DNA from 2 places in the Guptibacillus hwajinpoensis genome. Region 2 is predicted to be linked to the other one. Evidence: a T-box and tRNA genes for the amino acid it is inferred to sense, from the RefSeq annotation. Region 2 holds a T-box; the other holds one or more tRNA genes.
What was found. A T-box is a leader RNA that pairs with one kind of tRNA and senses whether it is charged. The one in region 2 lies ahead of trpS (tryptophan--tRNA ligase), so its partner is inferred to be a tRNA-Trp.

Region 1 (3,382 bases), 1.0 Mb from region 2:
AAGGCGTTTTTCGCCTGAAGTGAAAGAGCGAAATGGGCAAAAATGTAGCCTGCGGAACTGGACAGCGCAGAAAAGATTATTGGAAAACGTTGTACGTGCTATCTAGTTTTCAGGGAATAAAAAATTCTCTTGATAACAAAGGCTAAATATAGTATGATATATTTTGTCTCTGGCTAATCACTACATAGTGGAAGTCAGTCATAAGTCTGGTAATGATGGCGAAGAGGTCACACCCGTTCCCATGCCGAACACGGAAGTTAAGCTCTTCAGCGCCGATGGTAGTTGGGGGATCTCCCCCTGCAAGAGTAGGACGTTGCCAGGCTAAAATTATTCCACAGTAGCTCAGTGGTAGAGCTATCGGCTGTTAACCGATCGGTCGTAGGTTCGAATCCTACCTGTGGAGCCATGGAGAGCTGTCCGAGTGGCCGAAGGAGCACGATTGGAAATCGTGTAGGCGGTCAAAGCCGTCTCGAGGGTTCGAATCCCTCGCTCTCCGCCACCACCCTACATAATAGAACTGGCCCGTTGGTCAAGCGGTTAAGACACCGCCCTTTCACGGCGGTATCACGGGTTCGAATCCCGTACGGGTCACCAATTTTATTCACATATAATATTTACTCTGTGGAGGATTAGCTCAGCTGGGAGAGCATCTGCCTTACAAGCAGAGGGTCGGCGGTTCGAGCCCGTCATCCTCCACCATTTTCTAAGGTCCCGTGGTGTAGCGGTTAACATGCCTGCCTGTCACGCAGGAGATCGCGGGTTCGATTCCCGTCGGGACCGCCATTTTCATTTTCATAAATTGTCGCGGGGTGGAGCAACGAGCGATACATCAATGAAACAACATCGAGTTGTTTCGTCGGATACACATCGTAGCATAACCTTGTAGAGTAAGAAACAGTACACTGCATATTGAAGCAGGTACAGCATGAAATCATTCATATTGTCGCGGGGTGGAGCAGTTCGGTAGCTCGTTGGGCTCATAACCCAAAGGTCGCAGGTTCAAATCCTGCCCCCGCAACCAATAAAATTCATTTACATCGAATAATTTTCTATGATGAATTTATTAATCATAAACATGGCTCTGTAGCTCAGTCGGTAGAGCAGAGGACTGAAAATCCTCGTGTCGGCGGTTCGATTCCGTCCGGAGCCACCATGTTGCCGGTCTAGCTCAATTGGTAGAGCAACTGACTTGTAATCAGTAGGTTGGGGGTTCAAGTCCTCTGGCCGGCACCATTTTTTCGGAAAGGGATCAATTTCCATTGCGCTATCATACGATGTGTATTACAATGGTAATTGTCAATTTGGAGGGGTAGCGAAGTGGCTAAACGCGGCGGACTGTAAATCCGCTCCCTCAGGGTTCGGCGGTTCGAATCCGTCCCCCTCCACCATTTTGATAGGGGTATAGTTTAAAGGTAGAACAGAGGTCTCCAAAACCTCCGGTGTGGGTTCGAGTCCTACTACCCCTGCCAATTTAACTAAAATCAGATTTTGTGGCGGTTGTGGCGAAGTGGTTAACGCACCGGATTGTGATTCCGGCATTCGTGGGTTCAATTCCCATCAGCCGCCCCATTTTTGGGCTATAGCCAAGCGGTAAGGCAACGGATTTTGATTCCGTCATGCGCTGGTTCGAATCCAGCTAGCCCAGCCATTTTGTTGCGGAAGTAGTTCAGTGGTAGAACATCACCTTGCCAAGGTGGGGGTCGCGGGTTCGAATCCCGTCTTCCGCTCCATATTTTAAGGCGGCATAGCCAAGTGGTAAGGCACGGGTCTGCAAAACCCTTACGCCCCGGTTCAAATCCGGGTGCCGCCTCCAAATATAATATTTTTTTTAAAAGTCCTGCCGGAGTGGCGGAATTGGCAGACGCACAGGACTTAAAATCCTGCGGAGGGTGTACCTCCGTGCCGGTTCGAGCCCGGCCTCCGGCACCACTAATTTTTCTGCCTGAATTGAATATGGTACTTTGCCGGTGTGGCGGAATTGGCAGACGCGCACGACTCAAAATCGTGTTCCGAGAGGAGTGTCGGTTCGAACCCGACCACCGGTACCATTACATACATCATATCAAGACTTCAACGTTCTCGTTGAGGTCTTTTTTTATTTGTTTTGCTTTCCACTTACATTTTCTCTTTAATAGACTTCTCCAATCAGACATAATGAATGAGATGTCGGAACGACTTTTCTATGCCTTTTTCACAGAATCGAGAAACATAGGTGATTATGAAACACTTGCAGCACTTGGTGAAGAGCTTGGTCTTGAGTCTTGAGGCTCTAGATATCAAACGAATGCTAAGTACAGAAGAGTTTAAAAAAGAAGTACGTTAGGATGAATCGATGGGTAGTCAACTTGGCATTCAAGGCGTTCCATTCTTTGTATTTGATGAAAAGTACGCGGTATCAGGTGCACAACCCTCGGAAGTGTTTGAACAGGCACTAGTAAAGGCATGGGGGAGAAAGCAAGAACCTTGATGTTGTTGGTGGAGATGCAGAAGCATGCTCGGCTGATTCCTGCGATATCGATGTAAAATAACGAGAAATGCTCTCTTTTTACAAGAGAGCATTCTTCTTAAGCGTCTGTATTTTCTTGTTTGATTGCTTTATAGGCAGCATCTAAATTTCGTATGCGGCGAACAATCTCAGAGTTCTTATTTAAGTTGTCATATATCATCGAAGAGACAACAGATCGGTAATAGCTGTTCATGGCTTCAAGTTTGGAGAAAACGTCTCTATTCTTCTGTATGTACTGACGAAAGTTCTCTTCAAAAAATGGTGTAGAGAATGGTTCCATAAGTATACTCCTTTCTACTTGTCTCCTTGATTATAGAGTGGGGTTTGTGGAAAGGTCAATCATGGAATCAATTTATTGATCAGTATGATATTAATAAAATGTAAGCAAGTTATGAAGAATTTATAAATATCTATTGTTTGTTAAGAGGATTATGTGTTATTCTATCTACATCAGCGAGGGATGTAGAAATTCCTCGAATTATCACCATTTACCCAACGCAGTGTTTCGTTATGATTAACGAAGCGTTGCGTTTTTTATTATGCATTTATTTTTGTGGAAACATCGTAGTTGTATTGACCTCCATGAATCTGATTGAACATTTCTGCAGAAGACTTGATTAGTTTCTGAGCTTCGTTGACTGGGAGAGAAGGTTGAATATAGAAAATCTGAATAGCATTTTTTGTCGTTTCAGTTACAGCCGTTCGTTTCGAATCGACAATCGGACTGCCGAACGGACCTCGAGCATCCGCGGAAAGTAGCTTGTTGGTAAATATCATATTGCGCCCGTTCAATCCCTCATAGGAAGTTGATTCATTACCTACTTTAATGGTAATACTGCCTTCTATCTCATCCAGATCATATATACCGATTGGAAT
Region 2 (3,382 bases):
TTTCAGCAGAGTTACATTCGTAAAAATAACGAACGATCACCTCTAGAGTATTGCTTCCTGGCTACGGACGGCAGAGGTGTGATTGTAATTGATACACTTGGATATAAAATTCCGATTCGTAAGAGCAGAGTTATTCCAAGGCAGGAAAAGGCTGTTTATGAAATGGTTGCTGATGTGGAAGCGACTGTTTATCCGTTTGAAGAAGATCAGCCAGTGAAGGAGCACCATATTCTTTCTCCTGGGCCTGAAATCATGATGGGTTTAACGAGAAAGGAGAGACAGTTAAAGCAACTGCTGTTTATGGCTCTTGATCAGCTTTATTCCAGCGGTAATTCAGCGGAAATCAGATACTGGTTTACGGAGTGTCAGCCGAAGAAATATATTCAAATTCAATGTATGGAAATGGACGAGGCATGGGAAGGGCTTTACAGGGAAGTAAAGGCTGGCTGGTCGAGGAAACATGAACAAATCTGTGAACGAATTATTAAAGGTCAACCATATTTCGAGAAAATATGGGAACTGGAAAAAGGGACACACGTTAATTAGATAACAAAGAAGGCTGCCTTGGCAGCCTTCTTTGTTATCTTTTTTTTCTTTCAAGTCCCATTGCACGTTCTGCTTTTGCAAGCATTTTTGAAGCTTTACGGTTAGCTTTCTCAGCACCCAGATCAAGAATGTCATCCAACTCTGAGGAAGAAATAAGTTCGTTGTAGCGATCCTGAATTGGTTTTAGTGTTTCGGCAATTACTTCACCGAGCTCCATTTTGAAATCTCCGTAACCTCTGCCTTCATATAAGGCTTCAATTTCTTCAACAGATTTCCCTGAACAGAGTGAGTAAATCGTTAACAGATTTGAAAGAGCTGGTTTGTTTTCTTTATCGAAACGAACAACGCCTTCAGAATCTGTAACAGCGCGCTTCACCTTTTTAATAATTGTGTCTGGTTCATCAAGCATTGAAATGAATGAATTCTTATTAGGATCCGATTTACTCATTTTTTTCGATGGGTCCTGAAGTGACATAATGCGTGCACCGACTTTAGGAATGCTAGGTTCTGGCATTACGAAAATGGTGGTAAACTTACGGTTGAAACGTTCGGCAAGGTTGCGTGTCAGTTCAATATGCTGTTTTTGATCATCTCCAACTGGAACTATTTCCGTACCATAAAGCAGAATGTCAGCAGCCATTAATGGAGGGTAAGTGAGAAGCCCTGCACTTACGGCTTCCTTTCCTGTTGATTTATCCTTAAATTGTGTCATCCGTTCTAGTTCTCCAATATACGAAACACACTGTAACATCCAACCTAACTGGGCATGTGCCGGAACCTCTGATTGGATAAAGAGAGTGGACTTTTCAGGATCAATTCCTGAAGCTAGGTAAAGTGCTGCAAGGCTTTTAGAATTTTGTTTTAGTGCCTTTTTCTCCTGTGGTACGGTAATCGCATGCTGATTAACAACACAGAAATAACATTCATTGTCATCTTGTAGGTCTGTAAAATGCTTCATTGCACCTAAATAATTTCCTATTGTTAATGAACCGCTGGGCTGAATACCTGAAAAAATTACGCTCATGTGTGTTTCCCCTTTCAAATTAAATACGATAGAACACAAAAATGGTCCATTCATCCCAATGCTAGGGACGAATGGACCGTGGTGCCACCCTGCTTATCCAGTAAGACCGGATCACTTATGGTTTCATGACGAAACCTGTAGTGATAACGTGATTGCTCACGCCTCTGCCTACTGACTGGTTCAGCAAAGGGGCTCAGAAGTCCATTCCAACATGTGTGATACCTGTTTACACCCCCCACAGGCTCTCTAGTAATCACAGCAAATTGTACTACTCTTCTTCATAGCCGTTCTGTATTCTATTAACATTCAGTATATCTTATTTTACGCCATGGGTGCAAGAACTCAGGTGGCAATCACAATGGCAATGATGACAGTGATAATTATCCAGAATCCTCCAGCAATAAGAAGGGGATACGTAATCGGATTGTTGTAATTAAGCTGGTAGCCTAATTCAGTTTTATCTTCCTCTATCATTTGATGCTTTGTATTGCTTCTAAAGTATCGCTTAAAGGAATATACAATGCCATCGAAGAAGCCCGTTTGAACAACATGGAGAGAAGCTCCCATCAGAAGCATTCCAAGCGAAATCATAAAGAGTAGGTCTGACACCGATCGCATCCCTAGAGCTTCATCCGATGTGATCGTAATAATAATTGAGATAACAAGTGATAGGATGATAAGTACTCCTGACTTAACTGTAAGTGATTTCATATAGACCCCCATTTTCTTTATCTTTCTAAGTATAAAAAAAGAATGCCCTTAGAACAATAGAAAAACGTAGTTAATCATTTGTAAAGTAGATTCACATTGCTTTACATTTCTGAATCTTTTGTAATATGCATAGGGTATTCAATAAATTTAACTACATACTTTCAGGTAAGGGGACTAGATAGCTTTTCATACATTACAGTGTAAAAACCAAAATTTACCCATAATGCAGAGAAATAATACTGGGACTTTAGATCTATTTTCTGTTATCCAAACGTAATCCTGGCGCGGTTTTTGTAAAATTGCGTAAAAAAATCGTATGCAAAATAGTTAGAAAACTTGTATAATATGAGTTGTGAGACAAATGCGTCAATTTAATTGTTAGAGAATTTGATGAATTTCTCTCACACGAACATTTAGCTTTATAGCTACATATTTTAAGGGAGGTCACAAAGCATGAAGAAATCAAGATGGACACTAGTCCTATCTCTTGTGCTTGTATTGAGCGTATTCCTGTCGGCTTGCGGCGGCGGCTCAAACAACGGGGGGAACAATGGTGGCGGAGAGGGCGACGGAGACTCTGCTTCAGAACAAGTAATGAATTTATACGCTACTGCCGAGATTCCATCAATGGATACTACGCAGGCGACTGATTCTACATCATTTAACGCTATGAACCAGGTTTTCGAAGGTCTTTATCGCCTTGATGAAAACAATGAACCAACATTAGGCGTGGCTGCTGAAGAGCCTAAAGAAGAAGAAAAAGATGGTGAAACTGTTTATACATTCACAATCCGCGACGACGCTAAATGGTCTGACGGTTCTAATGTAACAGCAGAAGATTTCATCTATGCATGGCATAAAGCGCTAAACCCAGAAACTCTTTCTCCATATGCTTCTATGTTTGGTACTGCAGGTATCAAAAATGGAAGCGCAATCATTACTGAAGGAGATCCTCTTTACGGTAAAGTAGAAGAACTTGGCGCAAAAGCAATTGACGAGAAGACACTAGAAATCACTGTTGAAAATAAAGTGCCTTACTTTAAATCATTGCTAACTTTCGCTACATTCTATCCACAACCGAAAGCATTTGCTGAAGAGAAA

Region 1: it has a tRNA-Trp gene. The T-box ahead of trpS (tryptophan--tRNA ligase) is inferred to sense a tRNA for this amino acid. The anticodon was not compared.

What each region holds. Positions count from the first base shown of each region.
Region 1 is NZ_CP156674.1:1,735,940-1,739,321, reverse strand. It holds rRNA gene rrf (5S ribosomal RNA) at 206-322, shown strand; tRNA gene ABFG93_RS09010 (tRNA-Asn) at 332-406, shown strand; tRNA gene ABFG93_RS09005 (tRNA-Ser) at 408-499, shown strand; tRNA gene ABFG93_RS09000 (tRNA-Glu) at 520-594, shown strand; tRNA gene ABFG93_RS08995 (tRNA-Val) at 624-699, shown strand; tRNA gene ABFG93_RS08990 (tRNA-Asp) at 708-783, shown strand; tRNA gene ABFG93_RS08985 (tRNA-Met) at 945-1,021, shown strand; tRNA gene ABFG93_RS08980 (tRNA-Phe) at 1,078-1,153, shown strand; tRNA gene ABFG93_RS08975 (tRNA-Thr) at 1,158-1,233, shown strand; tRNA gene ABFG93_RS08970 (tRNA-Tyr) at 1,304-1,388, shown strand; tRNA gene ABFG93_RS08965 (tRNA-Trp) at 1,396-1,469, shown strand; tRNA gene ABFG93_RS08960 (tRNA-His) at 1,494-1,569, shown strand; tRNA gene ABFG93_RS08955 (tRNA-Gln) at 1,574-1,648, shown strand; tRNA gene ABFG93_RS08950 (tRNA-Gly) at 1,656-1,730, shown strand; tRNA gene ABFG93_RS08945 (tRNA-Cys) at 1,739-1,813, shown strand; tRNA gene ABFG93_RS08940 (tRNA-Leu) at 1,840-1,929, shown strand; tRNA gene ABFG93_RS08935 (tRNA-Leu) at 1,964-2,048, shown strand; gene ABFG93_RS08930 (DsbA family oxidoreductase) at 2,333-2,467, shown strand; gene yvfG (protein YvfG) at 2,565-2,786, opposite strand; gene ABFG93_RS08920 (B3/B4 domain-containing protein) at 3,044-3,382, opposite strand, start outside.
Region 2 is NZ_CP156674.1:727,304-730,685, reverse strand. It holds gene ABFG93_RS03710 (YjbA family protein) at 1-546, shown strand, start outside; gene trpS (tryptophan--tRNA ligase) at 581-1,570, opposite strand; T-box leader at 1,631-1,861, opposite strand; gene ABFG93_RS03700 (DUF3899 domain-containing protein) at 1,913-2,281, opposite strand; gene ABFG93_RS03695 (peptide ABC transporter substrate-binding protein) at 2,735-3,382, shown strand, end outside.